Linked DNA regions of Aliidongia dinghuensis. The protein of the gene in region 1 binds, or shares a complex with, the protein of each later gene. Links are inferred from orthologs where the notes say so. Each region holds a gene or a part of one and is shown on either strand. Other genes may lie near its edges. The genes, in order: IEY58_RS02955 and trxA.

Evidence for each region.
Region 2: the proteins of IEY58_RS02955 (region 1) and trxA are in contact, whole or in part, in an NMR structure (PDB 2IPA), measured with the Bacillus subtilis proteins. The link is inferred for Aliidongia dinghuensis from one-to-one orthologs.

The regions. Positions count from the first base shown.
Region 1 is NZ_BMJQ01000001.1:591,148-594,323, reverse strand. Bases 1-2,860 are described here. They hold IEY58_RS02955 (arsenate reductase ArsC), read left to right. Parts: upstream 1-1,101; coding sequence 1,102-1,620; downstream 1,621-2,860. Other genes in these bases: IEY58_RS02940 (glutathione S-transferase family protein), read left to right, coding at 2,543-2,860; IEY58_RS02945 (SRPBCC domain-containing protein), read left to right, coding at 2,046-2,513; IEY58_RS02950 (ArsR/SmtB family transcription factor), read left to right, coding at 1,738-2,043; IEY58_RS02960 (cysteine desulfurase family protein), read left to right, coding at 1-879. Also shown: more of IEY58_RS02940, read left to right, coding at 2,861-3,169. UniProt on the Bacillus subtilis protein: Catalyzes the reduction of arsenate [As(V)] to arsenite [As(III)]. In vitro, can dephosphorylate para-nitrophenyl phosphate (pNPP).
Region 2 is NZ_BMJQ01000010.1:132,784-135,888, forward strand. What follows is about bases 15-2,803. They hold trxA (thioredoxin TrxA), read left to right. Parts: upstream 15-1,140; coding sequence 1,141-1,467; downstream 1,468-2,803. Other genes in these bases: IEY58_RS19335 (adenylate/guanylate cyclase domain-containing protein), read right to left, coding at 15-861; rarD (EamA family transporter RarD), read right to left, coding at 1,535-2,434; IEY58_RS19350 (DUF423 domain-containing protein), read right to left, coding at 2,454-2,803. In the rest of the region: more of IEY58_RS19335, read right to left, coding at 1-14; more of IEY58_RS19350, read right to left, coding at 2,804-2,825. UniProt on the Bacillus subtilis protein: Participates in various redox reactions through the reversible oxidation of its active center dithiol to a disulfide and catalyzes dithiol-disulfide exchange reactions.

The DNA.
Region 1 (3,176 bases):
ACCTATTTTGCCGCCGGCAACGCGCGTGCCCATGTCGTCACCAGTGCCATCGAGCATCCCGCGGTCCTGAACCCATGCCGCTTCATCGAGAAGCTGGGCGGCCAGGTGACGTATCTGCCGGTCGACGCCGGCGGGCGGGTCGATCCGGACCAGGTGCGATCCGCGATCACGCCGCGCACGGTGCTGATCACGATCATGCACGCCAATAATGAGACCGGCACGATCCAGCCGATCGAAGAGATCGCCGCCATCGCGCGGGACCATGGCGTGCGCTTCCACACGGACGCCGCACAATCGGTCGGGAAGATCGGCACTGCCGTCGATGACCTCGGCGTCGACCTGCTTACGATCGCTGGTCACAAGCTCTACGCGCCGAAGGGCGTTGGGGCGCTGTATATGCGACGGGGCACGGCGCTGGAACCTCTGCTGAGCGGCGCCGGCCATGAACATGGCCGGCGGGCCGGCACCGAAAGCGTCTTGCTCACGACGGGGTTGGGGGCAGCTTCTGAGCTTGTGCGGGATCTGGCGCCCATGGCGCGCGTGGCACGGCTCAGGGACCGCTTCTGGGCCGGGCTGGAGGCCCGGTTCCCCGGCCGGGTGATCCGCAATGGCGACCCTGTTCACTGCCTGCCCAACACGCTGAACGTCGCCTTCCCGGGGCGCGTCGGCGCCGAGATCCTCCGGCAGCTTGACGGCGTCGCCGCGTCGACAGGATCGGCGTGCCATGCGGGCCGGATCGAGCTTTCACCGGTGTTGAAAGCAATGGGCGTGCCGCCGGAGGTTGGCATGGGCGCCATTCGCTTCAGTCTCGGCCGCAGCACCACAGCGGGCGAGATTGACCAGGTGCTGGAGATGCTGGAGCAGGTTCTCCAAGCCTAGGCCAGCTGCCGGAGCAACCCCGAAACGGAATTCGTGACGCCACCGAATAGCCGCCTCTATGGCGGCCATTGCCTTCACTACACCTTATCGAGCGCGGCAAAGCCGGTACCATGACTTGGGCGAGGCCGAATTCGACATCGTGTTGCGGTCCGGCGAAAGCGCCGGTACTAGCTCCAAAGCGGCCTCATCATCATGCTGCGGCGCTTGAGGCTGAAGAGATCCATGAAACCGTACAACGTCCTGTTCCTCTGCACCGGCAATTCCGCCCGGAGTATTCTGGCCGAAGCGCTGATCGACCAGATCGGCGAAGGCCGCTTCAAGAGCTACAGCGCAGGCTCGTCGCCGCGCGGTGAAGTCCATCCGATGGCGATCGCCCTGCTCCGGGAGGAAGCGATCGACCCCGGCCGGTTCCGATCGAAATCCTGGAACGAGTTCGCGGCACCGGGCGCGCCGACCATGGACTTCATCTTTACGGTCTGCGACCGAGCGGCTGGGGAGATATGCCCGACCTGGCCGGGCCACCCGATCACCGCCCACTGGGGCGTGCCAGACCCAGCCGCCGTCGAGCGCAGCTCCGCCGAACAGATGCAGGCATTCCGAGAGGCGTATTGGAGGCTCGCAACCCACATCCGGCTGTTCGCCGAGTTGCCAATCGCATCGCTCGATCGTATGGCGATCAAGAGCCAACTCGATGCGATTGGTCGGCTGCGCGGCAACGCAGAAGGAGGGCTCGCGCCGTGACGCTCAAGGCCCGGCCAGCCACTCTCGCCGACGTTTCCGCAATTACCGCCATTTGCATCAGCACCCACGCGCGCAGCCGCCACTTGACTCATGCGTAAGCATTCACTAACGTAATCTATGGCTTACGCATCTGCCCTGGTCGCCCTGTCCGACCCGATGCGCCGGACGATCCTCGAGCGGATCGTCGAGGCACCGCGATCGGTCGGCGAGATCGCGCTGGGCCTGCCGATCAGCCGCCCCGCCGTCTCGCAGCATCTCAAAGTGCTGAAAGAGGCCGACCTGGTGCGTGAGGAACGCGCCGGCACGCGCCGGATTTATTATGCCGATGGTGCAGCCCTCGGCGAGCTCAGGGCCTACATCGACGGCATGTGGCAAGCGTCGCTCGGCCGTTTCGCCGCGGCGGCTGAGCGGGAGGAGAGCTGAACATGAGCGCCACGGTCAGTTCCTTCCCGGTTCCGCCAGTGATCAAGACGATTACCGTGCGCTGCGCGCCGGCGACCGCCTTCCGGGTGTTCACAGCCGACATCGGCCGATGGTGGCCACTCGCCACGTACCGCGTCGGTAGCGCCGTCGACTGCCGTTTCGAGCCCCTGGTCGGGGGCCGGCTCTATCAGGTCGCCGGCGACGGGACGGAGCTGCTGTGGGGCTATGTGCTGGCGTGGGAGCCACCGAGCCTCGTCGCTTTCTCCTGGCAGGTGCAATGCGCGCCGGAGGAGGCGCAGCGGATCGACGTCACGTTCCGCCCTGTCGCTGGCGGCACCGAGGTGCGCCTCGTCCATGCCGGCTGGGACAAGCTCAAGACCGGCGCCGCCGATCGGCGCGAGGAGTACGACCGCGGCTGGGTCGCGGTGTTCGAGCATCACTTCAAGGCCTATGCCGACGCGGCCGAGTGACCCCGCCCCACGTCACGAGGGAGATGGCGATGAGCATGAAACTCTATGGTGTGCCCGGGAGCCCCTGCGTCCGCGCGGCGATGCTCGGCCTCACCGAGAAAGGCATCGACTACGAGCTCGTCACAGTGCCGCCTCCGGACCTCAAGGCGCCCGAGCACTTGGCGCGCCATCCGTTCGGCCGGATGCCGGTGCTCGATCACGACGGCTTCATGCTCTATGAGACCCAGGCAATCCTGCGCTATGCCGACCAGGCCTTTCCCGGGCCGCAGCTCGAGCCGGCAACGCCGCACGAGACGGCACGCATGAACCAGATCATCGGCATCGTCGACTGGTATCTGTTCCACGCCTGGAGTTCGGGCATCAGCTTCGAGCGCTTGATCGCGCCCCGCTTCTTCGGCCGGCCGACCAACGAAGCCAAGGTCGAAGCCGCCCTGCCCGAGGCGCAGCGCTGCGCCGAAGCGCTCGAGAGCTTGGCGGCCGCCCCCTATCTCACCGGCGAGACGCTCACCCTCGCCGACCTCCACCTGGCGCCGCACTACGACTATTTCCGCCAGACGCCGGAAGCCGGGACGATCCTCGCCGGCAAGAGCAAGCTCGCCCGCTGGTTCGGCGAGATGAGCCGGCGCGACAGCGTGAAGGCGATCCTGCAGCACTAACTGTCAA
Region 2 (3,105 bases), on another replicon or contig:
ATAGAGGTCGCGGAAGGTCTGGTTGGTGAGCAGCCGCTTCGCCGTGAGGAAGGGCTTGCGTCGGCCAAGCAGCTCGTGGAGCGCGTCGCCGGCGGCCCAGACGCCGGGCAGCGTGCGCGTGTCGCTCTGGTTCTCGATCGCGATGCGCAGCGGGCCGGGCGCCATCTGCAAGGTCCCGGTCGAGGCGTGGCCGCGGTCCAACACGATCGACAGCGTGTGCCGCTCGCGCGTCGGCTCGCCCTCGACCTGGATGAACTGCGCCGCGTGGGTCACCGGGTCGAACAGGATGAAGAAGCCGGCCGGCAGCTGCAGCGACAGGATGGCCTTGTCGCCGCTCGGCAGTTCGACCGATTCGAGCACGATTTCCTCGAGTATCGCGTCGAGCGTCGCGTCGTCCGGCACGTCGACGCCGGAGCTCCAGAACACCTGTCGGAAATATTCCGCAAAGGGCAGCGTGTGCGGCTCGTGCGCCGTGATGTGGCGGATGCGCGGGCTGACCGTGAACGTCACCTCGACCATCTCGTCGAGCGTCGGCTCATAGCCGGCGGCGCAGAGCGCGCATTCATATTCCTCGCGATCGACCGTCTTCAGCGTGGACCCGGCGTCGAGCACGCCGCCACAGCCGGGACAGAGCACGTTCCACCAGAGCTCGAAGATGCCGAGCCGGGCCGCATGCAGGAAGGCCGCGATCACGGCCTCTTCGTCCAGGGACCGCCTGGCCGCGAAATCGAGCGCATTCACCCGGCAGAGGTCGCGGTCCGGCGCGTTCGCGACCTGCCCCTCGATCGCCTCCGCCACCGCCGGATCGGCGACCTGCCTGAGGCTGGCGAAGAGGGCCTCGGCTTCGCTGGACAACTGCATGGCAGAATCTCGACAGCACGACTAACCGAGTCCGAAGATTAGCACCGCCCCCGGTTCGGCAACAGGCATTCGGGCGGTAGGGCGGCTCACAATCCCGTCAGGTCCTGACGGCACGGGTCGACAAGGGGTGGTAGCCGCACGGCACCCATGAAACAATCTATCGCTCGTCGCCTTGACCTTGGATTCCCGCAACCCCTAATCTTGTCCAGTCTGGCGGGTTGTGGCCCGCCCCACGCGTTTTCGGGGCGCCGTTTGGGCACCCGCAGGAGATTTGATCCCATGTCCGCGCTTACGACGAAGGTTTCCGATTCGAGCTTCGAGGCCGATGTGCTGACCGCCCCGGGTCCGGTCCTGGTGGACTTCTGGGCGGAGTGGTGCGGCCCCTGCAAGATGATCGCCCCGGCGCTGGACGAGATCGCCGAGCAGTTCGCCGGCAAGATCACGATCGCCAAGGTCAATATCGACGAGAACCCGAGCACCCCGGCCAAGTACGGCGTGCGTGGCATCCCGACCCTGATCATCTTCAAGAACGGCCAGGTCGCGGCCCAGAAGATCGGCGCGCTGCCGAAGAGCAAGCTTGTCGAGTGGGTCTCCCAGTCGATCTGAACGCTGGCGATCTGAACGCGCTGGCGATCTGAACGCGCTGGCGATTTGAGCGCGATGTTACGGAAGGTCAGGCTGGCCGGCGCGCCAGCCTGACTGTCTCGCGCCCATAGAGGGCGAGCGCCGTCCAGATGACGGCGAAGCAGGCGAGCTTCGTTCGCCCGAACGGCTCGCCATAGACGAACGCGCCGAGCAGGAACGCCATGCTTGGCGTCAGGAACTGCATGAGGCCCAGCGTCGAAAGCTTGAGCCGGCGCGCTGCCGCCGCATAGGCGATGAGCGGCACGGCCGTGACCACGCCCGACAAGGCCAGGAGCGTCGAGGTGCCCGGCAGCGCCGCGCCGAAATGGATGGTCCCGGCGGCCGCCTGCCAGGCGAGGTAGATCGCCGCGAACGGCACCAAGAGGAAACATTCGAGCGTGTTGCCAGGCAGTGCTTCGACCCGGACCGTCTTCCGCACCAGCCCGTAGAAGCCGAAGCTGATCGCGAGCACCAATGCCCGCCAGATCTCGCCTTCGGTGCCGAACGCCAGCGCCGCCACGGCACCCAACGCCATGAGGCAGGCGACGAGCTGCAGGCGCGTCAGCCGCTCGCCCAGCACCAGCCGGCCGAGCGCCACATTGGTGAGCGGCGCCAGGAAATAGCCGAGGCTCGCCTCGAGCACGTGGCCCGACGTGATGGTCGCGACATAGGTCAGCCAGTTGACGCCGATCAGCAAGGCCGAGAGCCCGATCAGGCCCACGACGCGCCCATCGCGGAGCGCCCGGCGAAAGGCCGCGACGCCACCACCCAGGGGCAGCAGCACAGCCATGAAGACCGCCGACCAGACGATGCGGTGGCTCAGCACCTCAACCGCCGGGACAGCGGCCAGGAGCTTGAAATAGCTGGGGAACAGCCCCCAGGTGAGGAACACGCCCAGCGCCAGCAGCAATCCGACGCGCTGGCTGCGCGCCTGGTCGATCGTACTCACGCTTGCGTCGTGCCGTGCATTACTGCGCCAAGCGGCGCAGGCCCAGGCCGGCGACGACGAGCCATGCCAGGATGAAGGCGGTGCCGCCGATCGGCACGATCGAGCCGAAGGCGCCCAAGCCCACCGTGGCCGAGACGAGCAAGCCACCGCCGAACAGCACCATGCCGACCAGGAACAGCCAGAAGGCGATGTCGACGAGCCAGCCGCCGGTGCCGGCCCGGCCGACCTGTGCGAGGCCGACGAGAGCAACCGCATGGATCATGAGGTAGCGCGAGGCGAGATCGACCAGCTGCCGCGCATGATCGTCGGCAACCACGTGGGTTCCGACGGCGCCGGCCGCAACCCCGACAGCCCCACCGAGCCCCGCTGCCAAAAGGAATTTACCGGCCACCGTCACCTCTTCCGGATGCTTCTGATACGACCCCTGATAGCACGCCCCAAGAGACCCTGCGCGGCCCCGTGCCCCGACCGGGGAGCGCGGCAGACCTGCTCAGAACGGCCTGTCGCTTTCGAGTCGCCTTCGCCATATTGTGCACCGCAGTGGTAGGAGGCGGCCGCGAGATGCGCCGCCCCATGGGATTGATCCGATCCTCGGATCTTCGAACTCGTTCCCTTGAGCACCACTCGTTTTCGCCCACCCCCATGGGACGGCGAAGAGATTGTTGGTGCTC